Tardiphaga sp. vice304: one gene and its partner. The protein of the gene in region 1 interacts with the protein of each later gene in a pairwise test. Links are inferred from orthologs where the notes say so. Each region holds a gene or a part of one and is shown in the gene's direction. Other genes may lie near its edges. The genes, in order: dsbD and FNL56_RS02425.

Evidence for each region.
Region 2: the proteins of dsbD (region 1) and FNL56_RS02425 interact in binary tests that used the Escherichia coli proteins (3 or more experiments, as listed by UniProt). The link is inferred for Tardiphaga sp. vice304 from one-to-one orthologs.

The regions. Positions count from the first base shown.
Region 1 is NZ_CP041402.1:1,990,719-2,005,462, reverse strand. The notes cover bases 9,186-12,151. They hold dsbD (protein-disulfide reductase DsbD), read left to right. Parts: upstream 9,186-9,747; coding sequence 9,748-11,556; downstream 11,557-12,151. Other genes in these bases: FNL56_RS09415 (DsbA family protein), read left to right, coding at 11,580-12,151; FNL56_RS28340 (GDCCVxC domain-containing (seleno)protein), read right to left, coding at 9,374-9,583. In the rest of the region: FNL56_RS09480 (response regulator), read right to left, coding at 1-351; FNL56_RS09475 (sulfite exporter TauE/SafE family protein), read right to left, coding at 457-1,239; FNL56_RS09470 (DUF6691 family protein), read right to left, coding at 1,236-1,670; FNL56_RS09465 (YeeE/YedE family protein), read right to left, coding at 1,673-2,095; FNL56_RS09460 (ArsR/SmtB family transcription factor), read right to left, coding at 2,101-2,526; FNL56_RS09450 (peroxiredoxin), read right to left, coding at 3,410-4,075; FNL56_RS09445 (NAD(P)/FAD-dependent oxidoreductase), read left to right, coding at 4,294-5,553; IS21-like element helper ATPase IstB, read right to left, coding at 6,003-6,812; istA (IS21 family transposase), read right to left, coding at 6,809-8,317; more of FNL56_RS09415, read left to right, coding at 12,152-12,218; FNL56_RS09410 (L,D-transpeptidase), read left to right, coding at 12,218-12,901; FNL56_RS09405 (methyltransferase family protein), read left to right, coding at 12,999-13,469; FNL56_RS09400 (hypothetical protein), read left to right, coding at 13,489-13,992; FNL56_RS09395 (hypothetical protein), read left to right, coding at 14,248-14,622. UniProt on the Escherichia coli protein: Required to facilitate the formation of correct disulfide bonds in some periplasmic proteins and for the assembly of the periplasmic c-type cytochromes.
Region 2 is NZ_CP041402.1:523,615-538,357, forward strand. The notes cover bases 5,479-8,443. They hold FNL56_RS02425 (DsbE family thiol:disulfide interchange protein), read left to right. Parts: upstream 5,479-6,651; coding sequence 6,652-7,236; downstream 7,237-8,443. Other genes in these bases: ccmB (heme exporter protein CcmB), read left to right, coding at 5,479-5,646; FNL56_RS02415 (heme ABC transporter permease), read left to right, coding at 5,739-6,476; ccmD (heme exporter protein CcmD), read left to right, coding at 6,476-6,655; FNL56_RS02430 (ComEA family DNA-binding protein), read left to right, coding at 7,543-7,914; FNL56_RS02435 (septation protein A), read right to left, coding at 7,971-8,443. Also shown: FNL56_RS02395 (DUF1223 domain-containing protein), read right to left, coding at 303-1,055; aconitate hydratase AcnA, read right to left, coding at 1,227-3,944; heme ABC exporter ATP-binding protein CcmA, read left to right, coding at 4,173-4,775; more of ccmB, read left to right, coding at 4,975-5,478; more of FNL56_RS02435, read right to left, coding at 8,444-8,582; signal recognition particle-docking protein FtsY, read right to left, coding at 8,596-9,540; FNL56_RS02445 (pseudouridine synthase family protein), read left to right, coding at 9,569-10,327; FNL56_RS02450 (hypothetical protein), read right to left, coding at 10,354-11,055; dapF (diaminopimelate epimerase), read right to left, coding at 11,182-12,048; FNL56_RS02460 (GyrI-like domain-containing protein), read left to right, coding at 12,245-13,012; FNL56_RS02465 (SIMPL domain-containing protein), read left to right, coding at 13,067-13,768; FNL56_RS02470 (MBL fold metallo-hydrolase), read right to left, coding at 13,869-14,743. UniProt on the Escherichia coli protein: Involved in disulfide bond formation. Catalyzes a late, reductive step in the assembly of periplasmic c-type cytochromes, probably the reduction of disulfide bonds of the apocytochrome c to allow covalent linkage with the heme.

The DNA.
Region 1 (14,744 bases):
ACGAACGATCGCCCGAACCCGCGCGCCGAGTTCGTCAAGGTCGAAAGGTTTGCCCAGATAATCGTCGGCTCCCGAATCCAGTCCCTTGATCCGGTCCCTGACGTCGTCGAGTGCCGTCAGCAGGAGGATAGGCGTGTTATTTCCCGCAGAGCGGATCTGCTGCAGCAATTCCAGCCCGGAGCCGTCGGGCAACATCACGTCGAGCACGATGGCGTCGAAACTTGATGTGGAGAGTGCAGCGAGGGCGTCGCCGCAACATTCGACAGCATCGACAGTCGACCCCAGCATGGCCAGGCCGACCTTGAGTCCGTCGAGCAGCACAACGTCGTCTTCGACTATCAAGAGTCTCATCCCGCCCTCGTCAACGCCATTCCCCTGTGCACAGTCCAGCTTAAGGCAGCCTTAAGGCGTCGAATTGCGGGCGAAATCCAAAGGCGTTCGCACCCTGCTGGCGGGTCAGGCGTACAGGCTTCGGCCGCTGCGGTACAAGACATAAGCGGCAACGATAAAAATCAGGCACGCGAAGATCTTGTTGAGCACGCCCTTCTTGTCGGCCAGTCGGACAGCGCTTTTCATGCCGAAGTACCCGCCGATGGCTCCGCCGAGCATGAACTCGATTGCGACCGGCCAATCGATCAACCCCGACCACGCATAATTTATCGCCGTTCCCGTGTCAAAGGCGCCGACCGCGAAAAGCGATGTGCCCACCGCCTTGATCGTTGGCATGCCCGTCGCGAGGACCAGACAGGGCATGATGAGGAAACCGCCGCCGATGCCAAAGAAGCCGGAGGCGACACCGGCGAAAAACGCCGTGATCGCAACGATCAGGTCCGCCTTCAGGCCGGGACGCCGCTCAACCACGTGGGGGTTGTCGCTCTTGTTGATCATCAAGGCGCCGACCGCGATCATCAGCAGGCCGAAAAAGAACAACAGACGGTCGCCGTCGATCGATTTGCCGAGTGTCGAGCCGACAAACGCGCCGACCACGCCAACGCCCGCGAACAGCACTGCGGCGCGCCAGCGCACGTTTCCGGCGCGGGCATGCCCGATCAGGTTGACATACGCATTGACGGCAACGGCGATGGCGCTGGTGCCGATCGCCGTATGGGCCGGGGTCACGCCTACGAAATACAGCAGCAGCGGTGTGGCGAGAATGGATCCGCCGCCACCGATAAGTCCCAAAGAGAACCCGACAAGGCCGCCCGAAAGCGTGGCCAGGATAGCCGTAACATGCATCATGTACCGAGCCGTCCGGCTCCGGATCGTGTCAGCTGGTCATGCGCGATCATACCGACCGACATGGCTGCCACGAACCCGAGGACCGTGGGGACACCGAGCGCAAGCGACGCGACGGCCGGACCCGGGCAGAAGCCCGCAAGTCCCCATCCGACGCCGAAAATCGCCGCGCCCCCAAGCAGGCGGGCGTCGATCGTCGTCCGGGTCGGCAAGTTGAACTTGTCGGCGAGCACCGGCTGTTGCATCCGTTTGCCAATCCGGACGCCAATAAAGGCCACCAGCACCGCGCCGCCGAGCACGAAGGCGAGGTTCGCATTCCACGGGCCTGTGATGTCCAGGAACGCTTCGACGCGCCCCGGGTCCATCATCCCGGAGAACGCCAGGCCGAAACCGAAAACGACGCCTGCGACGAGCGCGACCATTATACGAAGCATGTTCATATCCAACCGCCCGCCCGTTTGAGATAGACCGTAAGCACAGCGACGAACATGAAGACGGCAACGGCAGCCATCGATCTCGGCGACAGTCGCGCGAGGCCCGAAACGCCGTGCCCGCTGGTACACCCTGAGCCCAGACGCGTGCCGAAGCCGACCAGGAGCCCCGCGACGATCAGCAGCGGCAAAGAGGTAGGAATGCGGACCAGCGGCCAATCGCCGAACGCGCCGCGAAACAGCAGCGGACCAAGGATGAGACCGACGACGAAGGCCAGGTTGCCCCAAAGCTGACGATCCGCCTGTCCGAAGAGCGATGCAAAGATACCGCTGATGCCGGCGATGCGTCCGTTGAGAAGCAGCAGGATCAGGGAGGACAAGCCGATTAGCATGCCGCCGATGAATGAATCTGCGTAGGTCGGAGCCATGTGAATCATTTAGGAGATCTTCCGCCGAGGTGGACCTTGGCAAACTGCGACGAGCCGATTGCCAGCAGGGCGGGCTCTTGATCTTCCTTCCGTGCAAGGAGGGATCGCGACCGGAGCAGTGAACGCGTTTCGTCATCGCAGAAGATCTCTTCCAGCGCAGCGATCATCTGGCCAGCCCGCGCGTCGGTGAGACTGTAGAATATTTGCTTGGCATCCCGTCGCGTCGTCACAAGCCCTGCTTCCCTGAGTTCGGCGAGCTGTTGCGATAACGTCGGTTGGCGAATTTCGAGCAAATTTTCGAGCTCGCTTACCGAAAACTCGCCGTTCACCAAACAGCAAACGATCGACAAGCGATTTGGATTGGCCAGGCTCTTCATCAGATCGGCGGCCGCCCGGACGTTCTTCATCATTGCTTCGGCTTGAGGAGTCATTTCCAGTGAGCTCCTTCCAGCGCATCGAGCGGAATTTTCAGGAAGCGCTTGCCATCGTCTTCTGGCTCCGGAAGTCGGCCGCCGCGGATGTTGACCTGCAAGGCGTGCAGGATGAGGCGCGGCATCTCCATCTTGCGATCTCGCTCCTTGCGCAGCCCAACGTAGGATGCCTCGTCCTTGCCGGCGATATGGATATTGCTGCGCTTCTGATCAGCGACGGTGCTCTCCCACGCCGGATCGCGCCCCCCTGGTTGGTAGTCATGCCCCGTAAAAAGGCGTGTCGCATCGGGCAGCGCAAGGATGCGCTGGATTGACTCCCACATCCTGTGAGCGCTTCCACCGGGGAAGTCGCATCGTGCGGTTCCGCTATCGGGCATGAACAACGTGTCATGGATGAAAGCGGCGTCGCCAGCGACATAGGATATGGAGGCAAGAGTGTGACCTGGCGAAAAGAGGACGGAAACGGGGATGTCACCGATTTGGAAGGTTTCGCCATCGGCGAAAAGCCGATCCCATTGGGATCCATCCGCTGGCAATCGTGGCCAGTTATAGATCTTCTTCCAAAGCTCTTGCACGTCCCCCACACGGTCGCCGATGCAGGTCGGGGCTCCGGTCTTATCCTTCAAATAACGAGCCGCGGAAAAATGGTCGGCATGCGGGTGGGTGTCCAATATCCACTCGACGGAAAGCCCCTTTTCTTCGACATACGCCAGGATCGCGTCGGCGCTCTTCGTGGCTGTCGCGCCGGACTTCTCATCAAAATCAAAAACCGGATCGATGATGGCGCAGCGACGGGTGCGCGGACAGGACGCGACGTACTGTATGCTAAACGTTCTCGGATCGTAGAATCCGCGGACGTCGGGTTTGGCGATTGATGCCGTTGTCATTTGGCGCCCTTGTCTCGAAATCGAAAATACCAATCCGGCGCGGCGGCACTTGGCTGGTGATTTATGGCGTCCTCCAGCGAGAGCGGGGCCGCGTCAATTGCAGGATCGCCTGACTGCCAACCCTCGGGGGTCGAAACCGCATCTGCATCCGAGGTTTGCAGGGCTGTGACGAGCCGTAGAATTTCGGCCACGGATCGCCCGACTGACATCGGATACCAGCTGATCGCCCGGATGACCCCATCCGGATCGATGACGAAGCTGGCGCGGACAGTTGAACTGTCCAGCGCGTCCGGCGGAAGCATGCCGTACGCCCGTGCAATGGACATTGAAGGGTCCTCGATCAGCGGAAAGGTAACAGATACGTCAAACCGCTCTTTGATCGAAAGCACCCAAGCGATATGCGAAGACAAGCTGTCGACGGAGAGCGCCAAGAGATCGCAATTCAGTTCCTGAAACGCCGGAAACAGCTTGCTGAAAGTAACAAACTCGCTCGTGCAAACCGGCGTAAAATCAGCTGGGTGTGAGAAAAAGACAAGCCAGCGCCCCCGATAATCGGAGAGAGATCTTTGACCCAATGTGGTCCGCGCCGTGAAATCAGGAGCCAGCGTCCCGATTGTGATCATCGGAGCTTCGGACGACTGAGAACCAGTGGTGAGCTCCATCAGATACCGCCTCGTCTGCAGTGTCCCAGCAGGGTCTCCCGAGATGCACCTTGGCGGTCTCTTATGACAGCGGGCGTCCGTCTTCTTTGGATCGAGCTAAAATCGCAAAGCGGGGTGGGAACCATTGCAGCCTTTCAACATTCCTTTACATCGAACAGATTATATCATTAAGTAAATTATGTATCAATCATATTCGATAATTATAAATTGAGGGCGACATGATGCGTGCAGCCAACGACTTGAAGTTGCAGAACAGCTTCGATGTCGTCGTCGTCGGGGGAGGCGCGGCCGGTATCACCGTCTCCGCTGCACTGTTGAAGCATCGGCCGAACCTGCGGGTCGCAATCGTCGAACCCTCTGAAACCCATGCCTATCAGCCGGGGTGGACCCTGGTTGGGGCGGGCGTTTTCACGAAAGAGCAGACGATCAGGCAGGAGGCGTCGCTTATTCCCAAGCGCGCCACCTGGATCAAGGCGTCGGCTGCCACGTTTGCTCCGGAGAATAACGAGGTCTCGCTGAGCGATGGATCGACGTTGAACTACCACTACCTGGTGATGTGCCCGGGTCTCAAACTGAATTGGGAGGCAATCGCGGGACTGAAAGAGACGCTCGGTCGTAACGGCGTATGCAGCAACTACAGCGCATCAGGTTCCGAGTACACGTGGCGCTGCCTTCAGGACTTTCGTGGCGGGACAGCGCTATTCTCGCAGCCGCCGATGCCGATCAAATGTGCCGGCGCACCACAGAAAATCATGTACCTGGCGGCCGACTATTGGCGGAAGCACGGGAAACTCGCAGAATCCAAGATCGAATTCTGTCTTGCCGGCGACGTGCTTTTTGGCGTGCCATTTTTTGTCACGCCTCTGCAGGCGGCCGTCGATGAGTACGGAATTACCTTGAATTTCAAGACGAACCTGAAGGCGATCAACGGTGCCGCCAAGGAGGCAATCTTCGCTGTCACAGTAGCCGACGGAGTTACATCGGAGATCGTCAGGAAGTTCGATATGATCCATGTCGCACCACCGCAGACGGCTCTTGATTTCGTGAAGCAAAGTTCGTTGGCCAATGAGGCGGGATGGGTTGACGTTGATCAGGCGACGCTCGAGCACAACCGTTTCAAGAACGTATTTGGCCTCGGTGATGGTGCTTCGACGCCAAACGCGAAGACTGCGGCCGCGGTTCGAATGCAGGCGCCCGTCGTCGTTTCAAATCTTCTCGCGGTGATGGACGGTAACACGGTAAGCAGTCGTTATGACGGATACGGTTCGTGTCCGTTGACTGTCGCCTACGGAAAGATTGTGCTTGCTGAATTTGGGTACGGCGGCAAGGTTACGCCGAGTTTTCCGTTTGATCCGCGCGTTCCTCGTTGGTCGGCATGGATACTCAAAACGAAATTCCTGCCGTGGCTGTACTGGTCTCACATGCTAAAGGGCGGCGAGTTCGACATACCGCATAAGGAGCGCAAGTTTGCTGCTTAGCGAGACCGACATCATGCGAGCTCTCGATGACAAGGCCTGGAAATCTCATACAGTTTCAGCGCAGGGACGCTTCACACGATGATTTCAGACATCGAATGATGATGAATGGGATTTCGCTGTTTTGGATTGTTTCGTTGATTGGCTTGGCGGCTTGGGTCGTTGAAACATGCTTGAGATATGAGGAAATGACGCCTCTGTCGTTCGCCGCCTCTGTCAATATCGCCCCTCGCAACGTTGAAGGATCTATCGATCTTGTCGAATGGTCGTATCAAACACAGACCGTGCGGGCGTGATGTGCATCAGCGGCACCTGTAGCGCGTCAATCTGGATGGGAAGCGCGACAATCAGGATGGCAATTTAGCGGTCGCGGCGTGGGGATGATTGTCGCGGCCTGACGATAACGCAAGTGATAATTGCGTGTCGTGGAGTTGATTGTCGTGGAGCGACAATCAGGATGACGCTTTGATTGTCGCGCGCGTTGGCGGCCTTCCGGCTCCGCGGGCTTTGTCGACAGCCTCTTTTCGGCGATAGCTGTCGACATTCATTTCGAGGATCGTGGCGTGGTGGACGAGGCGGTCGATCGCCGCCAGCGTCATGGCTTGGTCCGGGAAGATTTTTCCCCATTCACCGAATGGCTGATTGGCGGTGATGAGCATTGAGCGGCGTTCGTAGCGGGCGCTGATCAGTTCGAACAGAACGCTGGTCTCGGCTTGATCTTTGGTCACATAGGCGAGATCGTCGAGGATCAGCAGATGATATTTGTCGAGCTTGGCTATCGCGGCTTCGAGCGTGAGGTCGCGGCGCGCGATCTGGAGCTTTTGCACGAGATCGGTGGTTCTGGTGAACAACACGCGCCAACCCTTTTCGATCAGGGACATGCCGAGCGCCGCTGCCAGATGCGATTTGCCGCCGCCAGGCGGGCCAAAACACAACAGATTGGCGCCCCTGTCGAGCCACGCGTCACCGGCGGCGAGAGCCTGCACCTGCGCCTTTGAGATCATCGGCACTGCATCGAAGTCGAATGCAGCGAGGGTCTTGCCCGGCGGCAGGCGGGCTTCATCCAGATGACGTTCGAAGCGACGACGGTTTCGCTCCACCATCTCCTGTTCAGCCAGGGCCGCCAGGAAGCGGGCGGCGGGCCAGCCTTCCTTATCGGCGGTTTCCGCCAGGGCGGCCCAGATCAGCTTGATGCCGGGCAGACGCAGTTCGCTGAGCAGCAATTCGACACGGGCGGCGTCGATCTTGACGGTCGCGTTCATGCGGCTTCTCCCACAGCCGCGGCAATCTGGTCGTAGATAGCGAGCGAGGGCAGCGTGACGACGACGACCGGTAGTGCCATGCCCTTCGGTCGGAAGCGTTCGATCAGCGCCTTGAGATCCGGCAGGATGCCGTCGTCGAGCGTGGCTTGCAGCACGGCACCGAGTTCCGCTTCGCAGGCCCGTTCATGTGCGAGCGCCAGAAGCCCGACCATCGCACGGCAGGCTGGTCTTTCGCCAATGCCGGCGAGCAAGGCGTCGAACGCACGAGCGTAAACGCGGCGGGGGAACAACTGGTCTCGATAGACCAGATTGAGCAGCGCCATCGGTTTGCGGCGCAGCGAATGGATGACGTGACGATAGTCGATGACATGGCCGTGTTTGCCGTTGGGCTGGCTTCGCCCGCGCCGCAGGGTGACGATGTGGGTGGCGCCCTGGAAGCATTCGAGCCGGTCGTCATAGAGACGCACCCGCAGCCGGTGACCGATCAAGCGGGAGGGGACCGAGTAAAACACCTTGCGCAACGTGAAGGCGCTTGATGTCGTTACATCGACGTTGACCTCCTCATAATCGGCGGTCTTGCGGACCGGCAGTTTCTGTAGCGCCGTCCGCTCCTGATCGATGCGCTTGGCATTGCGCGCGTTGCCGCGGCCAACGATCTCGTCGACAAAACCACGCCATGCCGGAAGATCGTCGAAGTCGCGAGAGGCACGCAGCAGCAGGGCATCGGCCAGCGCTCTCTTGAGATGGCCATGCGCACTTTCGATCGAGCCGTTCTCATGCGACACGCCGGGATTGTTGCGGGTCGGCGTCATGCCGTAATGACTGCAGAACGCCTCGTAGCGCGTCGTCAAATCCTCCTTGGCTTCAGCGCCGAGATTGCGGAACGCGGCTGACAGGCTGTCGCTGCGGTGCTGCTCCGGCACCCCGCCCAGCGACCACAGCGCGTTCTGCAAGCCTTCCGCCAGCGCGACAAAACTTTCGCCACCGAGTACGACATGGGCGTGTTCGAAGCCGGAGAAAGGCAGCCGGAAGTGATAGAGCCGGCAGTCCAGCAACTGGCCCGCAATGGTGACGCCGAGATCGGCGACCTCGGTGAAGTCCGACAACCCCATGCGACCCGGCGGATGTTCCTGACGGAAGATCACCTCCCGATCCGGCCCGTTCACCGCCCGCCATGCCCGAATGCGCCGCTCGAGCGTCCGCCGCGTTCCAGAACCCAGCTCCGGATGTCGGCGGCATAGTTCCTCGAACACGGCGATCGGCCGTAAGCCTGGGGCGGCGTTCAGCATCGGGAGGATGTCGTTCTCCCAAAGATCGGCAAATGGATCAGCGCGGCGGCGTTCGCGGGGCGACTTCTTCTGGGTGGGAAGTCGGGGATCCTTTTCGAACCGGTAGGCGGCGGAGGTGCTGAAACCAGCCTTTGCAGCGGCGACGGCTGGCGAATGGTTGCGACGCAAGCTCATGAAAAGCCTCATTTGTTGATCGGTGACATGCCGGCCGGCCAAAGAATTGGTCCTCTCAAAGGAGAAACCCGATCTTTGACCAGCCGCCGTTACCGCCAAATGAGGCCCGTTCGGGCGACACGCCGCTGCTGGGCTGCCTCCGGTCGGGCTACGCCCTCCCTTCGTCAACCCAGCAGCGGCGCATTCTCATCCTGATTGTCGCGGGATTCTCATCCTGATTGTCGCGCTACAGGCACCTATTCACTCCTAATGAACTAAATGGCCTTTGCCCCCTTATCGGTAATGGCGTGAACCGCTGGCGGGTTCTGAGAACATTCTGACCGCATTTGTCGTCATTTTTTATTGAGAAATAAAGGCCATGCCATCCCCGGTGCAGTTTCTCTGCCATCTACTCTCAATCCTCTCGCTCGCCGGCCTGTTACTCCCCTCTGGAGTCTCAGCCGCCGACGGGCGAGACATCGCCCTTCACGGAAATGGCACGGGCGCACATGCTTGCGCCTCCTGCCACGGCGAAGCCGGTGAAGGTATTCCGGCGGACGGCTATCCTCGCCTGTCGGGCTTGAGCGCCGCTTATCTGGTTCATCAGTTGGAAAGCTTTGCTGACGGCAAGCGCAGCAAGGCGGTGATGACGCCAATCGCGAATGCGCTGACGCCGGAAGATCGCCAGGCCGTCGCAGACTATTACACCTCGCAATCCTCGGCCAACGGTCGCCTCCCTAATCGAAACCTGCAAACTCAACGACATCGATCCGCTTGGCTATCTGACCGACGTCCTCTCCAGGATCGCCAACGGTCATCCCAACCGCGACATCGACGCGCTATTGCCGTCGGCCTACCGAAAGCAAGACCTCAGAGCCGTGGCCTGAGGACGACGCTTACCATTCAGCAATCGCTCGATGGATTTCTCAATTCTACGGATGCGTCGAGTAAGCTTAAAAAGGTCGATACGGATAAACTGATCGTTTCCGATCCGCTTGCGATGGGACCGTAGCTGAATCTATCGAGATCTCATGGCTGATGAGGTGATTGCTTCCTCAATCGATCGTCTTGATTGATTGATTGGCGGCGTGGCAGAGACGAGCTGGTTCTGGCTGTAAGCTAACTGCAACAACTATCCTTGCCGCTCTCCTGGATAGGCGGACACGGCACCGAGCCATATGAGCAGAACACGCAACAGTCGCCAGCCAAAGGTTTGAGCCGCGCGCCACATCCCTTGCAGTCATAGAAGAATTGGCAAGCGTCAATCGGCATGGCTTCTTCTGCCTGATTACCGCAATGGGGACAGATCAATGTAGACCGCAGCTGCATAAGTGAATTCCCGAACCATTTGAAAAGCCGTTTCACCGTAGCTCCTGCCTACTGTCGCGACGCATCACGGCCTCGTTATCGCAATAGGCGATGCCGCGAGGCTCCGCTTAAGGCTGGCTTAAGGTAGGCAGTCGATTTGAGGAGGCGGCCAGAATGTCGAGGGAATGATGCGGTATTGGTTATTGAGAGCGGCTCTTGCCTTCGCGTTTGCGCTGATTTCAGCGGGGGACGGACAAGCGCAACAGCCGCCGGGTGTGGACACGGTGTTCCATATGACCGCCGCCCGCAGCACTGCCGGCGAGCTTGTCCTTGAATGGAAAATTGCCCCCGGGACTTACTTGTACCGGGACAAGATTACAGTTTCCAAGAGGGATGGTACTCCTGTGGGGACCGGGACCCCCCCGGGCGAGATGAAAGACGATCCATCCTTTGGACAAACCGAAGTTTATCACCGGCAAGTGAAGGCCTTCGTTCCCTTGGCTGGCCTTGGCTCGACCCAGCAACTGGAAGTGTCCTATCAGGGATGCGCGGAGCAGGGAATTTGCTACCCGCCCGCCACAAAAATCGTAGATGTGACCTCTCTTTCCATTACTGACTCGCGGCCTTCGTCATCGGGGTCGGCGAGTCCGCCCACGTGGAAACCCGACGCTCCGGTGCCGGCAACCTATAACAGCCCCCCTACTCCCTCCGCAGAGCAAGGCGGTCTTCGAGGCGGCATCGGCTCGATGGTTCTCGCGTTCATAGGATTCGGGCTGCTTTTGGCATTTACGCCCTGCGTCTTCCCGATGATTCCGATTCTTTCCGGAATGTTGGCCCAGTCCGGTGACCGGCTGACAGCCAAACGCGGCTTTGCGCTTTCGAGCGCTTACGTGCTTGCGATGGCGTTGGCTTATGCGGTGCTGGGAGTCGTCGTCGCCTGGTCGGGGCAAAATCTTCAGGCAGCCTTGCAGACCCCCCTGGCACTCGGATTGATGAGCGCCCTTTTTGTCGCTTTGGCTCTTTCAATGTTCGGGCTCTACGACCTGCAACTCCCGCAGTCCTGGCAGAACCGGCTAATGGGCTCCGGAAGGCGGCGCAGCGGCTCGCTCAGCGGCGCGGCGATCATGGGGTTCGGATCTGCGCTTATCGTTGGTCCATGCGTCACGCCGCCCTTGGCCGCAGCCCTCGTCTATGTTGCGCAGACGGGCGACCTGTTGCGCGGTGCGCTGGCTCTGTTTGCGCTGGGCCTCGGGATGGGACTTCCCCTGCTGGCCTTCGGTACTTTTGGTGCGGGAGTGCTTCCGCGGTCCGGACCCTGGCTGGCACGCGTGAAATACGTGTTTGGATTCGTGTTTATCGGGATGGCGATCTGGATGCTGTCGCGGGTGATTCCTCTGTGGATAACGGTGCTCCTTGTCGGGGTAGCAGCCAGCGCGGGCGGCCTCCTCCTGGTTGGTTCTCAGTTGTCGAGGGGAACGCCGCGCGGGGCCCGGACCATGGCCTTCGCGTCGCTCGGCTTGGTTGTTATCGGATCCGGCGTCTACGCGATGATCGCATCGGTAAATGGGTCGTCCGAACACCTGGTCTCGCTTGCAGGCTTCCCGACAGCCTCATCAAACCGCGCGATGTCTTTCGAAGACGTCACGACAAATGACGCTCTCGATATCGCGGTTGAACGAGCGGCGCAGCAAGGCAAGCTGGTGATGCTCGACTTTTCCGCAGAGTGGTGCGTCGAGTGCAAGTTGATGGATCGCACCGTATTTTCAGATCCCGATGTTATCAAACATCTCAAGGACTTTGCTGTCATTCGGGCGGATGCAACCGAATACAACGATGAAACCCGTTCCTTGATGAAACGATTCAGCGTCGTGGGCCCGCCGACCATTATTTTCCTCAGCCCGCACCAAGGCAAAGAAGTGCCGGATACGCGGTTTGTCGGACCGGTCGACGCCAAAGCCTTTACGTCGCGTCTCAAGCAACTTAGCCCAATTTAACCTGTTTTAACTCGGAGAAACCCATGCGCCCGAATACCATTCGAACTATCATCACCCGCTCGCTGCTGTCGCTTGCTCTTTTATTTCCACTGGGAGCGTCGATCGTTCACGCCGAGGATTCCGACACCTCCTCCGAGGCGATCCTGAATGACCCGACCGTACCGACGGGGGGAAATCCGAAAGGCAATATCACCATCGTGACGTTCTTTGATTACAATTGCCCATACTGCAAGAAGGCCGAGCCCGACCTTGAGCGGGTGGTGAAGGAAGACGGGCAAATTCGGCTTGTCTACAAGGACTGGCCGATTCTCACAAAAGCTTCGGTATACGGCGCGCAAATGGCTCTCGCGGCCAAATATCAAGGCAAATATGACGCTGTGCATGCCGCGTTGATGGCAATCCCGGGGCCAAAAATTCCTGAGGATCAGATGCTCGCTGCCATCCAGAAGTCCGGCGTTGATATGGCGAAGCTCAATGAAGATCTGAAGCTTCACACCGACGAAATCAACGCAACATTGAAGAAACATCTGGCGCAGGCCGATTCCCTCGACCTGCAGGGAACTCCCGCCTACATCGTCGGCCGCTTCCGGGTCACCTCCGCTCTGACCTACAGCCAATTCAAGCAGGCCGTCGGCGATGCGCGTGCCAAGGCAAAAAAATAATGTCTGCGACGCGTACAACGAAAAATGATCCGATCAGGCGGTTTGCAACATTCCTCGCGGTCGCATGCTCGGCCGCCGTCCTGGCCGGATGTACGACGACATCTTCCAAGTCCGTAGCAACGTTGTCCGCGCCCGTCGACGCACTCCAGGCGCAGGCCTATGCAGCTCCCATCAATGAGCCGTATCGTGTCGACGCCGTCGATGTTGGAAAGATGGATCCCAGGTATTTGCGGCAAGTTGTAGAATTTCCGACCAACGAGCCTGTGGGGACGGTCGTTGTCGATCCGCACCAAAAATTTCTCTACCTTGTCACGGAGCATGGCAAGGCGCTTCGATACGGCGTGGGGGTCGGCAAGGCTGGCCTTGAATTCACAGGAACTGCGACCATTGAGTACAAGAAAAAGTGGCCTCACTGGACGCCCACGAATGACATGATCGAGCGCGAGCCCGCACGATACAAACAATGGAAGGACGGGATGGATGGCGGTGCCAGGAACCCGCTCGGCGCCCGCGCGCTATACTTATTCAAAGGCGGCAAAGACACGCTGTTTCGCATCCACGGCACGACGGAGCCGGACAGCATTGGCAAGGCTGTTTCGTCAGGATGCATCCGCATGGTGAATCAGGACATCATCGATCTTTACAGCCGCATTCCGAACGGTTCGAAGGTCGTGGTAAGATAGACTGTCCGCGAGAAACAGCTCGCCCGAGTGGCCTCGCGCCCGGCACCTGTGACAGGGCGCGTTCGAAACGATCGGTGTTGCTTCGGAGATGTCCGCGATGGACGATATAAGTAAACGCCCCAACGCGGTGCCGTGGCCGCCGCTTGTATTGACTGTTGCTGCCACGCTGAGCATAGCGCTCGGCTATATTTCACCGATGTCTATCCCGCAAAACGTTGCCGTACGATCCGTCGGTTACCTATCCGTGGTGGCTGGCATCAGCCTCGACGTTTGGGCCATTATCACATTAAATAAAGCGCACACCAGTGTTCTGCCGCACCGCGGTGCAAGCCGTCTGGTAACCCACGGACCTTTTGGATTCACGCGTAATCCCATCTACCTCGGTAACACAATGTTGATGGGCGGCATCGGCCTCGCATTTGCCGCCGGTTGGTTTGCTATCATGGAGATCGTCTCGGCGTTCATTGTGGATAGACTGGCAATAAGACCTGAAGAGCGCCATCTGGCCGCACGCTTTGGCAAGCAGTGGATCGATTACGCATCGCGGGTGCCGCGATGGCTCTTCTGAACACCCCCTGGAGAATGCGATGACGATGATTGGAAGACGTACCGCCATCAAGACGCTCGGATGGGGCGCGATGGCGATCAGCCTGGCCCGCACGGATCATGCATCCGCCGCGCAAGAGACCGGCACGCTCGTTCCATCCGACGGGCGCCAGCTCCGGAAGCTGACGGACCAGCTCGCGCACTTGCCCCGGCGACGGGATTTCAAGACTGTGCCGATGATCCTTACTACAACCGACCAATGGGACGCGGCGGCGCTCGACGCGGTGATCGCCTACCCGTCACCGCACAAGCAGGTGTGTGTAAGCTTTGGAGAAAAACGCCGTCTCCAGGCTCAAATCTCCAAAATCGGCAGTTCTCTCGTACGGCACCACTTCAAGGGAAGGTTGTTTTTATTGGCTTTTTGGAGACTTTGCCCGCGGGTGGCATTGGAAGCGCAGCTGCGGTGGCGGAGGGAGAGGGATTCGAACACCACGTACGAACTGGCGGTAGCTTCTGCTCAAAAGCTATCCGGTCTGGACTGCTAGGCTTTCGCTGAACATCTATAAAGTCCGATTTTAGATGGCCACTTTTCCCTTCGGCGATGAGCGAGTAGCTGAAGTTCATGCATCTTTGCCAAATCGCTCGTAGTCCAACTACCATTAGGTTAAATGATACAGTATTCGAGGAAGACGGGAGACCTCCAGCCAGCGTTATTCGTAATTCAGAGCTAGACCTTGTCCAAAATAACTGGAAAGTTGTGCACGATAGAACGATGAACGCGATTTGGAGCCGTCCTAGCCATGAAGAAGTCCAAAAGAGCCTTAAGCAACACTAACAAAGAGCCGAGCTTAAAAACATCAACGGGAAAGATACACACGAAACCGCTTATCGATGCCAGATTTAGTAAGTACGATGAGGAACTCATCGCCCTCCGCAGTAAAATAGCGGAACTGGAGGAGGCTTTTGGGAACGTGATGGAGAACATCAGGCGAAATCGAGACAATAATACGCTAGATGCAGGACACGAGCGGTCGAGCGGGGATATGGCCTCGCGTACAGCTCATCTCGATGGCAAGCCTATAAATAGTGCAGCTGCAAAAGAGTTTGCTAAGTCTGGCACTACCCATGCGACCAGCAAAGTCTCGAAGCGAATAAAAGCTGTAAAAGAAGCATGATCGGAAGAGAAGGCCCGACTCTGCTTTCGCTTAAGACTCATGATTTTATGTTGGAAGTATCGAGTCGATGTGCAGATCGTTTCGGTCCGGCTTGCCAGTTAAAGCTCAATAGAATGGCTCTG
Region 2 (14,743 bases), 1.5 Mb from region 1 along the record:
CCCGGTTCTTTCGATCCTGGATTCCTCAGCCCCCAGCCCCCCGGGGTTGTAAGGATCGGGCCTGCGCAGGGTTATCCCACTGGGCCAACGCAAGTTGGCCCTTTTCTTTTGGGATAGTAGTGTCTGTCATTCCGGGGCGAGAGCGCGCCAGCGCGAGCGAACCCGGAACCCCGAGTTTTCGATCGACAGCTCGATCCCGGAAAGTGGGTGAACGCATCGAGGTTCCCCGCCACTCCAATTGGAGAGGCTGAGGTCTCCGTCAGACGGCTTGGTCGTCTGCCGCATCCCGGAACGACAAGCTGCTACGGCAGCGACGTCATCGTTGCCCCGAGCATGGCGCCGGGATGGTCGCGCGTGCCGTCCTGGAGATAGACCACCGCGGCATCGACGCCGTCGCGGCTGATGTTCTCCAGCGGCACGGTCCAGGTCGCCGCCGTTCCGGTCCAGTCACCGACCTTCAGCCAGTTACGCACCACATTGTAGTAGGTCAGCGCCTGGCCGCGATTTTCGCCGCGGCCGATGGCGATCGGCACCGCTTTCGATACCGAACAGATCCAGACCTCGCCACGCGCGGCGTGAGGGCTCTTCTCGGAGGCGGAGACGGCCACGTTCACCTGCTTGCCCGAGACCGTCAGCGACACCGGCACCGACATCACCGCGCCCTTGCGCGTCTCGTCGATGGCCATGTCGATCTTGCCGCGGTCGCTGCCGATCACCTGCCGTGTGCCGTTGACGATGACCTGCGGCGTATAGACGTCGCGGTCGCCGCGCATGTTCGAGTAGGATTTCTGCCGCGCGCTGAAGCGGGAATCTGCCAGCGTGTCCTTCCAGCCGAGATAGTCCCAGTAGTCGATCGGCATGCTGAGCGCGATCACGCGGCTATCGCGGGCGAGATCGCCGATGATCTTGTCGGCTGGCGGGCACGACGAACAGCCCTGCGAGGTGAACAGTTCGACGACAGCAATGGGCTGGCTGTGTGCGACACCGCTCATAGCAAAAGCGAGGCAGACGCTGGCTGCGCCCGTCCATCGGGTAATGCCATGAGAGGTTTTCATTGGTTTGCCACGCTTTAATAGCGACACGTAACAGACGGTGTCTCGATACGGAAGTGCCACTTGTACAGATGCCCTAAACGCCGGAAGGCGGCCTTGTGATAGGCCGCCTTCCGTTCACTCACCACTCACTTCGCAGTGAGGCGCGACGTCGCATGATCCAGATCAAACGCCTCAGGCGACGAGCTGCCGCAGCACGTACTGCAGGATGCCGCCATTGCGATAATATTCGAGCTCGTCGAGCGTATCGATGCGGCACAGCAGCGAAACTTCCCGCTTGGTGCCGTCCGCCGACGTGATTTCGGCGATCAGCTTCTGGCGCGGCTTCAAATCTCCCTGAAGCCCGCGGATCGACACCGTCTCGTCGCCCTTGAGGCCGAGCGACTTCCAGGTCGTGCCGGTCTCGAAGGTCAGCGGCAGGATGCCCATGCCGACGAGGTTGGAACGATGGATGCGCTCGAAGCTCTCGGTGATCACGGCGCGGACGCCGAGCAGGCGGGTGCCCTTGGCCGCCCAGTCGCGCGACGAGCCATTGCCGTATTCGGCACCGGCGAACACCACCAATGGCACCTTCTCGGCCTGATACTTCATGGCGGCATCGTAGATCGGCATCTGCTCGCCGTCCGGCCAGTGCTTGGTCATGCCGCCTTCCGGCACGTTGCCGTCAGCGCCCTGCAGCATGAAGTTCTTGATGCGGATATTGGCGAAGGTGCCGCGCATCATGACCTGGTGATTGCCGCGCCGCGTGCCGTACTGGTTGAAGTCGGCCGGGCGCACCTGATGCTCCGACAGGTACTTGCCGGCGGGCGAGGTCAGCTTGATCGCGCCGGCCGGCGAGATGTGGTCGGTGGTGATCTTGTCGCCGAACATCGCGAGGATCCGTGCATCGACGACGTCGACGATCGGCTCCGGCTCGATCTTCATGCCTTCGAAGTAGGGCGGGTTCTGCACGTAGGTCGATGCCATGTTCCAGGCATAGGTCTCGCTCTCGACGGTCTCGATGCCCTGCCAGTTGACGTCGCCCTTGAACACGTCGGCGTACTTCTTCTTGAAGATCTCCGCGGTGACGAATTCCTTCATGTAGGAGTTGATCTCCTGCGTCGTCGGCCAGATGTCCTTGAGATAGACCGGGCCGTCGGTGCCTTCGCCGATCGGCTCGACTGCCAGGTTCTTGGTCACGGAGCCGGCCAGCGCATAGGCGACCACCAGCGGTGGCGAGGCCAGATAGTTCGCCTGCACGTCCGGCGAGACGCGGCCTTCGAAGTTGCGGTTACCCGACAGCACGGCGGCGGCGATGATGCCGTTGTCGTTGATCGACTTCGAGATCTCCTCCGGCAGCGGGCCGGAATTGCCGATGCAGGTGGTGCAGCCGAAACCGATCAGGTTGAAGCCGATCTTGTCGAGGTCCTTCTGCAGGCCGGAATTGGCGAGATATTCGCCGACGACCTGAGAGCCCGGCGCCAGCGAGGTCTTCACCCACGGCTTCGAGGTCAGGCCCTTGGCGACCGCGTTGCGGGCCAGCAGGCCGGCGCCGATCAGCACCGAGGGGTTCGAGGTGTTCGTGCAGGAGGTGATCGCGGCGATCGCCACGTCGCCATGGCCGAGGTCGAAATCGCGGCCGTCGACCTTGAAACGCATACCGTGGTCGGTGGCCTTCTTGTATTCGGCCGTCATCGCGGCCTCAAAACCCTCCGCAATGGCGGGCAGCGCGACGCGGCCTTCGGGACGCTTCGGGCCGGCCATCGAGGGGACGACGTCGCCGAGGTTGAGCGACAGGGTCGCGGTGAACACCGGATCTTCCGAACCGGCGGTGCGGTACAGGCCCTGCGCCTTGGCATAGGCCTCGACGAGGGCCACGCGCTCGGGCTTGCGGCCGGAGGTGGTGAGGTATTCCAGGGTCGAGGCATCGACCGGGAAGAAGCCGCAGGTGGCGCCGTATTCCGGTGCCATGTTGCCGATCGTGGCCTTGTCGGCGACCGACATGACATCGAGGCCGGGGCCGTAGAATTCGACGAACTTGCCGACCACGCCCTGCTTGCGCAGCATCTGGGTGACGGTGAGCACGAGGTCGGTGGCGGTGACGCCTTCGTTCAGCGCGCCATCGAGCTTGAAGCCGATCACTTCCGGCAGCAGCATCGACTGCGGCTGGCCGAGCATCGCGGCTTCCGCCTCGATGCCGCCGACGCCCCAGCCGAGCACGGCGAGGCCGTTGACCATGGTGGTGTGCGAATCGGTGCCGACCAGCGTGTCGGGGTAGGCGACTTCATAGGAGCCGGGCTTGCCGTCGACGGTCATTTCCTGGACGCGGGTCCAGACCGTCTGGGCGAGGTATTCGAGATTGACCTGGTGGCAGATGCCGGTGCCGGGGGGGACGACCGAGAAGTTCGAAAATGCCTTCTGGCCCCATTTCAGGAACTCGTAGCGCTCCTGGTTCTGCTTGTATTCCTCGGCGACGTTCTTGCCGAAGGCTTCGTTGTTGCCGAAGAAATTCACGATCACGCTGTGGTCGATGACCAGATCTACCGGGACCAGCGGGTTGATCTTCTCGGCGTCGCCGCCGAGCGCCTGCATCGCGTTGCGCATCGCGGCGAGATCGACCACGGCGGGGACCCCCGTGAAATCCTGCATCAGCACGCGTGCCGGGCGGAACGAGACCTCGTGCTCGAGCTTGCGGGTCTTCAGCCATTCCGCGACGGCTTCGATGTCGGCCTTCTTGACGGTGCGGTTGTCCTCGAAGCGCAGCAGGTTCTCCAGCAGAACCTTCATCGAATAGGGCAGCTTCGAAATGCCGGCCAGGCCGTTCTTTTCGGCCAGAGGCAGGCTGTAATAGACATAGGTCTTGTCGCCGACCTTGAGGGTCGTCTGGCATTTGAAGCTGTCGAGCGAGGTCATATGGAGCGGTCCCAATTCTTCGTTACAGGATACCCGGTAAAAGGTATCAATACACCGCAGCAGGGCAGCCTGAGTGGCTTGCGGGTCTCGATTGTGTGCTGCATCAAGTTCCGGCTTATAGAATCTTTCTAGAGGCGCCGCCACACCGACAATCGTTTCGCAGCAATGCGGTATCAGGCAACGTGGCAACGCGCCCTTCACCTAGCAGAGGGCCGTGAAAGGACAAGGATGCGGCTCTCGGGACGCGGTTTGCGATGTGTGCGGGGCGGCCGCGAGGTGTTCGCCGGGCTCGATTTCGACGCCGAGGGCGGCGAGGCGCTGGCCGTGGTCGGCCCCAACGGGGCGGGCAAAACGTCGCTGCTGCGGCTGATCGCCGGCCTCCTGGCGATGGAGGGCGGTACGGTCGCGCTCACCGGCGGCGATGCCGAGCTGACCCTGCCCGAGCAGGCGCATTATCTCGGCCACCGCGACGCCATGAAGCCGGCGCTGACGGTGACGGAAAATCTCATTTTCTGGGCGGAGTTCTTTGGTGGTACGCCGGGCGATCCCGCCGAAGCCATTGCCGCGGTGGGGTTGAGCCACGCCGCCGCGCTGCCGGCAGGCTTTCTCTCCGCCGGCCAGCGCCGCCGGCTGTCGATCGCGCGGCTTCTCGCCGTGCACCGCCCGATCTGGCTGCTCGACGAGCCGACCTCAGCGCTGGACCTGGCCAGCCAGCGGGTGTTTGCCGGCCTGATGACCGCGCATCTCGGCCGCGGCGGCATGATTATAGCTGCGACCCACGCGCCGCTCGGGATCGACGCGCGGGAATTGCGCATCGGGGGAGCGTCGTGAGGGGGCGAATGTTGGCAACTCGACCGGCCTTCTTCCTTCCCTCTCCCCTTGTGGGAGAGGGTGGATCGAACATGCGGAGCATGTTCGAGACGGGTGAGGGGTGCCGCAACCGACGTCGCCTAGCTACCCCTCATCCGACGCGGCCTGCGGCCGCGCCACCTTCTCCCACAAGGGGAGAAGGAAGAAGGGGGCGCCCCTCATGACCGCCCTCGGCGCGCTGATTCGCCGCGACATCCGCATTGCCATGCGGGTCGGCGGGGGCGCTTTGATCGGGGTGCTGTTCTTCCTCACCGTGGTCGTGCTGATGCCGTTCGCGCTCGGCCCGGATCTCGCGCTGCTGGCGCGGCTGGGGCCGGCGATCCTGTGGATCGGCGCGCTGCTGGCCAGCCTCCTGACGCTCGACCGGCTGTTCATGGCCGACCAGGACGACGGCTCGCTCGACCTCATCCTGATGAGCCGGACGCCGCTGGAATTGACCTGCGCCGCCAAGGCCTTCGCGCACTGGATCGCCGCCGGCCTGCCGCTGATCGTCGCCACCCCGGTGCTCGGCCTGCTGCTCAATCTCGACGGCACTGCCACGCTGGCCGTGGCGTTGACGCTGCTGGCCGGCACCCCGGCGCTGACCTTCACCGGCATGATCGGCGCAGCACTCGCGGTTTCGCTGCAGCGCGGCGGACTGCTGCTCGCCGTTCTGGTGCTGCCGCTGTCGATCCCGGTGCTGATTTTCGGCGTCGCCGCGGCGAATGCCGCCATCGACGCCGGACAATTGTCGTTCGGCACGCCGTTCTCGATCCTGTGCGCGCTGTCGCTGGCGAGCCTGGTGATCGGCCCGTTCGCCGCCGCCGCCAGCCTGCGCCACGGACTGGATTGACCGGTGTTGCGCCCGATCAACTCTCCGCATGGCCGCACGATGCTATGCCAGTCGCATTGCCTGCAGCCGCCGCGGCGATTATTGGAAGTGCCATGAGCTTAAGTGAACTCGCCAATCCTACCCGGTTCCTGTCGCTGACCACGCGCGTGCTGCCGTGGCTGGCGGGACTGACCGCGCTGCTGCTGGCGATCGGCCTGTACCAGTCGGCGATGGTGCCGGACGATTATCAGCAGGGCGCCACCGTCAAGATCATGTTCGTCCACGTCCCCAACGCCTGGCTGGCGATGTTCGTCTGGGGCGCGATGAGCGTGGCGTCGCTGGGCACGCTGGTGTGGCGGCATCCGCTGGCCGACGTCGCCGCCAAGGCCGCAGCCCCGATCGGCGCCGCCTTCACCTTTCTGGCCTTGGTTACCGGCTCGCTATGGGGCCGGCCGATGTGGGGCACCTATTGGGAATGGGACGCGCGGCTGACCTCGATGCTGATCCTGTTCCTGATGTATCTCGGCCTGATCGCGCTGTGGCGCGCGGTAGAGGATCCGTCGCGCGCGGCGCGCGCCGCAGCCGTGCTGACGCTGGTCGGCGCCATCAACATCCCGATCATCAAATTCTCGGTCGACTGGTGGAATACGCTGCACCAGCCGGCCTCGGTGCTGAAGATGGGGGGCTCGTCGCTCGACAAGTCGTTTCTCTATCCGCTGCTGGTGATGGGGGTGGCGTTCTCGCTGCTGTTCCTGACGCTGCATCTGGCCGCGATGCGTAACGAGATCCTGCGCCGCCGCGTGCGCTCGCTGCAGATGCTGCAGGCCAGCCAGCGACCGGCGCTGCCATGATGAGCCTCGGTCCCTATGCCAGCTTCATCGTGACGTCCTACGCGCTGGTTGCGGCCGTGATTGCGATCCTGATCGTCTGGATCGCGATCGACCATCGCCGCGTCAAGGCCAGGCTGCATCAGCTCGAGGCCTCCGGCGTCAGCCGCCGCTCCGGCCGCAGCGCCACGGACGTATCATGAGCGACACCGCAGCCCCCAAACGCCGCCCGCTGCTGATGGCGCTGCCGCTGCTCGGCTTTGCCGTGGTCGCCGCTCTGTTCTGGTTCAAGCTCGGCGCCGGCGATCCCGCCAGGCTGCCCTCCGCGCTGATCGGCCGCCCGGCGCCGGCCACCGCGCTGCCGGCGCTCGAAGGCCTGACGGCGAATGGCGCGCCGGTGCCGGGGCTCGATCCCGCGCTGTTCATGAGCCGCGTCAGCGTCGTCAACGTCTGGGCGTCGTGGTGCGTGCCGTGCCACGACGAGGCGCCGCTATTCATGACGCTGGCGCAGGACAAGCGCCTCCAGATCGTCGGCATCAACTACAAGGACGGCGCCGACAATGCGCGCCGCTTCCTCGGCCGCTACGGTAACCCGTTCGGCATCGTCGGCGTCGACGGCAACGGCCGCGCCTCGATCGACTGGGGCGTCTACGGCGTGCCCGAGACCTTCGTCGTCGGCCGCGACGGCCGCATCAGCTACAGACTGGTCGGCGGCGTGACGGCGGCGAATTTCGACAGCGTGCTGAAGGTCGAGATCGAGAAGGCGCTGAACAAGGGAAGTTAAACCCGGCGTCGTCCCGGCCCGGCGAGGGCGAGCGATCCAACACTGTCATTCCGGGATGCAGCAGACGGCGTAGCCGGCTGATGCAGACCCGGAATCCCGAAGTGTTTTGCGCTGGACATTTCGAGATTTCCCGCCACTCCTACTGGAGTAGCTGAGGTTCGCTCGCAACTGGCGTCGCTCGCGCCCCGGAATGACAGCTAAATAAACTTCCGCCTTTAGCTGCCGTTCATTTTCGCGCCTTGCGTCCGCCATGAATCGACAGCTAGCTTGCATCGTTACTTAAACCGTCCTTGGAGGGACATTTCGATGCGTCATTTCTCGATTGCTTCACTCACCGCCGCTGCACTCACCCTTGGCCTGCTCGCCGCCTCGCCCTCGATGGCTCAGACCGCGCAGCCCGCGGCGCCTGCCACCAAGATGGCCCCCGCCGCGCCTGGCAAGATGGCACCTGCCACCGAATCCAAGATGGCGCCGGCGCCGAAGGCCGAACTGCTCGATCTCAACTCCGCCAGCATCGAGTCGCTGGAAACGCTGCCGGGCATCGGCAAGGCCTATTCCGCGGCGATCGTGAAGGGCCGTCCCTACAAGGGCAAGGACGAGCTGGTGCAGAAGAAGATCGTGCCGGAAAAGACCTATGAAGGCATCAAGGACAAGGTGATCGCCAAGCAGAAGAGCTGAGCGACCCCTTGATCGCATGAAGACAGACGCATCGGCGCAGTCGCGCCGGTGCGTTTTTACTTCGTCACTTCGCCTTCGTCGGCAGCGCTTTTTTCCAGCGACACCGGTGCCAGCGCGTGGCGCTTGACCAGCGGCATCTGAGTCAGCGCAAAGATCATGGTCAGCGGCACCATGCCGAACACCTTGAAGGCGACCCAGAACTCGGTGGTCTGGGTGCGCCAGATCAGCTCGTTGAGAACAGCCATCGCGGCAAACCACAGCGCCCAGCGCAACGTCAGCACGCGCCAGCCCTGCGGCGTCAAATTGAATACCTGGTCGAACATGATGGCGATGAAAGAGCGGCCGAACAAAAGCCCGCCGCCAAGGGTCGCGGCGAACAGCGCATAGACGATGGTCGGCTTCATCTTGATGAAGGTCTCGTCGTGCAGCAACAGCGTCAGCGAGCCGAACACGATGACCACGACGGCCGTGACGATCGCCATCATCGGTACGTGCTTCGTCACCACATAGGATGCCACCATCGCGATGATCACCGCCACCATGAAGGCGCCGGTGGCGACGAACAGATTGGCCTTGGCGTTGGCGACGAAGAAGACCAGCAGCGGCCCGAGTTCGGTGGCGAACTTGAACAGCGGGTGTGGCTGTTTCCTGTCGAGGATCTCGGTCATCTCAGCTCTCGATTCAATTGTCGATTCCCGCAATCGCCTGCGCGAAATCCCGTGCGGTGAACGGCGCGAGATCGTCGATCCCCTCGCCGACGCCGATGAAATGCACCGGCAGTTTGAACTTCTCCGCCAGCGCGACCAGGATGCCGCCGCGCGCGGTGCCGTCGAGCTTCGTCATCACGAGGCCCGTGACGCCAGCCATACGATGAAACACCTCGACCTGCGACAGCGCGTTTTGTCCCACCGTGGCGTCCAGCACCAGCAGCACCGCATGCGGCGCGGAGGTATCGACCTTCTTGATGACGCGCACGACCTTTTCCAGCTCGATCATCAGCTCGGACTTGTTCTGCAAGCGGCCGGCGGTGTCGATCAGCAGCACGTCGGTCTTGGCAGCGCGCGCTTCGGTGACGGCGGTGAAGGCGAGACTCGCCGAATCCGAGCCCTGGGCGCCCGCGATCACCGGCACCTTGTTGCGCTCGCCCCAGACCTTGAGCTGCTCGATGGCCGCGGCGCGAAACGTGTCGCCGGCGGCGAGCATCACGCTACGGCCCTCGGATTTGAATTTCTGCGTGAGTTTGCCGATCGTGGTCGTCTTACCGGACCCGTTGACGCCGACCACCAGGATTACGAAGGGCTTTTGCGCGGCGTCGATGACCAGCGGCCTGGCGACGGCGGACAGCACCTTCTCGACTTCGCTGGCCACCACGGCCTTCACGTCGTCGGCGGAGATCGCCTTGTCGTAGCGGCCATGGCCGACCGCGGCGGCGATCCGCGCCGCAACCTCGGTGCCCAGATCGGCGCGCAGCAGCACATCCTCGATGTCCTCGAGCATGGCGCGGTCGAGCTTGCGCTTGGTGACGAGGTCGGCGACCGCGGTCCCCAGCGAGCTCGAGGTACGTTTCAATCCGCTGGAGAGCCGCCGCCACCAGCTCAGTTTCGGCGTTTCGGGAGTGTCGTTCATGTCGGGGCTGTGTTAGCCGTTTCGCGCCATGAACGAAAGCCACGACGATATCAACGACGACATCGAGCCCGAAGCCCGGCTGCCGCGCACCGATGCGGTCGAACTGACCGAGGCCGAGATCCTGTCCCGGGTGCTGCACCGTGACGGCTTGATGCTGGTGATCGACAAGCCGGCCGGTCTGCCGGTGCACCGCGGCCCCAAGGGCGGCGCCAATCTGGAAACCGCGTTCGAATTCCTGCGCTACGGCCTGCCGCGCGCCCCGGTGCTGGCGCACAGGCTCGACCGCGACACGTCCGGCTGCCTGGTGCTGGGCCGCCATCGCAAGGCCACGGCCTCGCTTGGCCTTTTGTTCAAGCACAGCCGGATTTCCAAGACCTATTGGGCGGTGGTCGAGGGCGGTCCGGCCGAGGACGAGGGCACCATCGACATGCCGCTCGGCCGGCTGAATGCCGAGCGGGGCTGGTGGATGAAGCCGGACGCCGAGGGGTTGAAGGCGGTGACCAATTTCCGGGTGTTGGGGCGGGGCGAGGGCCTGGTCTGGATGGCGCTGGAACCGGTGACCGGCCGGACCCACCAGTTGCGGGTGCACAGTTCGGCGTCGGGCTGGCCGATCGTCGGCGACAATATCTACGGTTCCGGCCCGCGCTTCGGCGAGCCGACGCTACATCTGCACGCCCGGGAGATCGTGATCCCGATCTCGCGCAACAAGGATCCGATCCGGGTTGTGGCCCCGGCGCCGCCGCATCTGCACGCGCGGCTGCGGATCTGTGGCTGGAACGGGGAGTAAGCGACCCGGGCGCGGCGACCGGAGGTTCAGACCACAAGTCCCTGCTGCACGACAAACTTCTGATCCGCATCGAGGGTCGCGGTCATCGCCGTGACGTTGGGCGGAAACACTACCGGCGCCTTGGCGGCCAATTCCGATTCGTCCAGCACCTCGCCTTGCACCACATCTGCAATCGCCACCCAGTAGTTCGGAACGGCGGTGAAGACAGTGTTCAGATTGGCCTGCGTCTGAAGAACCTGGGTCGGTGCTCCCGCCATTCCGATCCCGACGCTGACGGTGTTTTGCGGGATGGTGGTGTCGGTGCGGATGATCAGGTCGGCCGGCGGATCGCCCGGCCCCTGATTATGGAAGGCAAAGGCTTCGTCGATATAGCTGAGATAGGCCATGTTGCTGCTGCCGAGCGATGCCGGGATGACCTGGGACGCCATCGCCTGAATGCCCGGCGCAAGTTTGCCAGTCTCCATCCAGACCAGGTCGAAGGTCGGCTGCCATCTGAAATTGACCTGGACGCCGCTGGCCACGGGCATGGCGAACCATGCGATGGGATAGCCGTTCGCGGAATTGTGCTCCGTGGGCTGGAAACATACGAAGGTCTGGGTCCTGCCGCTCCGGTTATGGAAACGCAGCGTGTGCCGCGGTGGCCCCTCCGCCGTTTCAAAAAGCACGACCTGGCTATTTCCGGTGTCGGTGCTTCGGTTGATGAAATCGACCGTAATTTCCGGCGGCATCTTCGTCCTCCCGTTGCGCTGGCCCAATGGCGGCTGCAGCCGGGGGAAAGGTATCACTATCTTTAGTTGCGACAAGGGCGAGAGGTAGCCGCAGCGTGCCACAAACGGGTAGGGCCTTTCGCGCGCTTAAACCGCCGCTCCGAACAGCTTCGGATCGAGCCGGCCCTCATATTCCAGCTCGGCAGGCCCGGTCATCAGCACATGGTCGTCGCGTTCGCGCCAGTCGATGGTGAGCTTTCCGCCGGGCAGCGTCATGTGGACGAGGCGGCCCGTGCGGCGCAGGCGGGCGGCGGCGACCGCGGTGGCGCAGGCGGCGGAGCCGCAGGCGCGGGTCAGGCCGACGCCGCGTTCCCAGGTTCGCATAACGATATGATCGCGGTCCACGACATGGGCCAGCGTGATGTTGGCGCGCTCCGGGAAGATCGGGTGGTTCTCCAGCAGCGGCCCGAAGCGGCTGAGATCATAGGCCTCGATGTCGTCGACCCAGAAGATTGCATGCGGATTGCCCATCGAGACCACCGAGGGCGTGTGCAAGACCGGCGCGTCGATCGGGCCGATCTGCAGCTCGATGCCGCGGGTGTCGCGAAACTCCTCCGCCAGCGGGATATCCTGCCAGCCGAATTTCGGCGCGCCCATGTCCACGGTGAAGGTGTCCGGCGACGGGCCGGGCCAGCAATTGATCAGCCCGGCGCGGGTCTCGAAGGTCAGCGCATCCTTGCCGCTGCCGGCAAACACCCGCTGCGCCACGCAGCGCATGCCATTGCCGCAGGCGCCCGCTTCCGAGCCGTCATTGTTGTAGATCCGGACGAAGGCCTCGGTGCCGGCCAGGCCCGGTCTCTGCAGCACCATCAACTGGTCATAGGGCACGATGGCTGCGACCGTGCGGGCGTCGTCCGGCGCGATGCCGGCGGCGCCGTCGCGCAGGTCGATGACGACGATCTCGTTGCCGATACCGTTCATCTTGGCAAAGCTGTGGTTAGCCAGCGCGCTCATGTCAGGTCCCGATATTACCTTGCCTATATGGCGAAGTCGGCGGACGTTGGCCAGTGCAGCCGTTCCATGTGCGACTTTCGTGCGGCGCCGGCGGTTTGCGCGGGGACGAATTGCGCGGCAGCGTGTTACCATGATGGCCGATTGCGCATGTCACGGTGCCACTTAAGTGTGTGCCGTTGCCGATGGAGAGTTTTCGATGAACCGTTCCCTGCTCCGCTTCGCCACCGTGGCGCTGATCCCGGCCGCCGCGCTGTCGCTGAACTTTGCAGCCGTCGCCCAGGCGCCACCCGCCACCCCGCCGGCGGCGACCACTCCCAGCACCCAGACGCCGGCCCAGGCGCCCGTCGCCCCGGCTACGCCGAGCCCTGCCACGCCGGCACCCCCTGCCGCGCCGGCGCCTTCCGCCGCCACGCCGGCCGCACCGGTCACTCCGCCGGTCGTCGTCGAAACGCCGGCGCCGGTCGCTCCGGCACCTGTCACGCCGCCGCCGGCGGTGCAGGCCGCCGATCCGTTCGGCGAGGAAATCACGCTGGCCCCGAAGCAGGTGCTGGCCTTCAGCGGCAAGGCCAATTGGGATTCGGCGTTCGAGACCCTGATGGATGCCTTCAAGCAAATGACGGCGCTGCTCGACAAGCAAAGCATCAAACCCTCCGGCAATCCGATGATCGTCTACACCTCGACCGACGATACCGGCTTCACGTTCCTCGCCGAGATCCCGGTCGATCAGGAGCCCAAGGGCCTGCCGAAGGCGATGAGCGTCAGCAAGTCACCGGAAGGCCGCGCGTTGAAATTTGTGCACCGCGGCTCCTACGACAACATGGACAACACCTACGAGGCGATCACCAATCACCTCGACGACAAGAAGCTGGAAGCCAAGGACACGTTCATCGAGGAGTACATGACCGATCCGTTGAAGACGGCCGAAGACCGGCTGGTCATCAATGTCTACGTCCCGCTGAAGTAACGGCGCGGCTGCGTCGGACATAAAGAAGCCTTGGACAGTTCAGAGGGTTCGGGAATGAAACATCCTGTCATTCTCTTCGCACTCGCCGGCACACTCATCGGTTCACCGGCTCTGGCGCAGGTCGTGCCGCCACCGACGATCTCGGTCTCCGGCGAGGGCACCGTGTCGGTGCCGCCGGATATGGCGCTGATCGACGGTGGCGTCAGCAGCGAGGCAAAGACCGCGCGCGAGGCCTCCGAGGCCAATAATGCCGCGATGGGCAAGGTGCTGCTGGCGCTGAAGGCCGGTGGGCTCGACGAGAAGGACGTGCAGACCGCGCGGCTTTCGCTGCAGCCGCAATATGCGCAGCAGACCAGGCCCGGGCCGAACGTGATCTCCGGCTATCGCGCCAGCAACCGCGTCACCATCCGGCTGCGCGACGTCACCAAGGTCGCGGCCACCATCGACACGCTGGTGTCGTCCGGCGCCAACGAGATCGGCGGCATCAATTTCATGGTCGAGAAGGCGTCGAAGCTGCTCGACGAGGCCCGCCTCGAAGCCGTGGCCGATGCGCGGCGCAAGGCCGAGATCTATGCCAAAGCCGCAGGCGTCTCGCTGGGGATGCCCGTCAGCATTTCTGAAGACGGCGGCGGCGCGCCGGCGCCGATGACATTTCGCAAGATGGCCGGCGTTGCCGCCTCCGCGCCCGTCGCACAGGGCGAGGAGACGCTGCGGGTCACGGTCAGCGTGGCCTGGGAAATCAAGCCGGCGCAGTAGCTGTTGCTGTCATTGCGAGGAGCCTTTGCGACGAAGCAATCCAGCTCTTCCTTGTGGCCTTCTGGATTGCCGCGTCGCTTCGCTCCTCGCAATGACGGAGCTAAATCTCAAAAATCTGTCCCGGTCTTAGCGCGACGAACCGCTCTCGTGGAATTTCTGCCGCGCCCAGTGCGACCGCCAGTTCTTTCGCCGGCGCGTCCATCGCTTCGTCGGTGAGCTGGAACGTGGCGTGGTGATGCGCCAGCGCCTGCCCGGCGCCGCAATCGGCCAATGCCTTCATGGCGTCCGCCGGATTCATGTGCTGGTCCTTCATGAACCCGCGCGGCTCATAGGCGCCGATCGGCAGGATCGCGAGCCGCAGCGGCCCATGCGCGTCGCGCACCCGGCGGAAGTGGATGCCGTCGCCGTAGCCGGAATCGCAGACGATGTAGATCTTGCCCGCCGGCGTCTCCAGCACGAAGCTCGCCCACAGCGCCTTGTTGCGGTCGAACAGGCCGCGCGAGGTCCAGTGCCGGGTCGGCACCAAAGTCACCGCCAGCCCGCCGCCGAGGTCGACGCGATCCTTCCAGTCGAAGGCCTCGACCCGGATCGCGCGGTCGGCCGATCGCATGGTGCTGTCATTGCCGAGCGGCGTCACCACGCGCGGGTTGAATGTTGCCGCCAGCCGCGACAGCGTGGCGAGGTCGAGATGATCGTAATGGCCGTGCGACACCAGCACGGTGTCGATGGCAGGCAGCCGGTCGAAGGCGATGCCCGGCGCATTGTGCCGCTTCGGCCCGACGAAAGAGACCGGCGAAACCCGGTCCGACCATACCGGATCGATCAGGATGTTCTGGCCCGCGGTCTGGATCAGCCAGCTGGCATGGCCGACGAAGCTCAGCCGCACCCCGGCCGTGACCCGCGGCGGCGGGATGTCAGCGTGTTCGTTCTCGACCCAGTCCGGCCAGGCCTGCCGCTGGCGGTCGCCGCCGAACT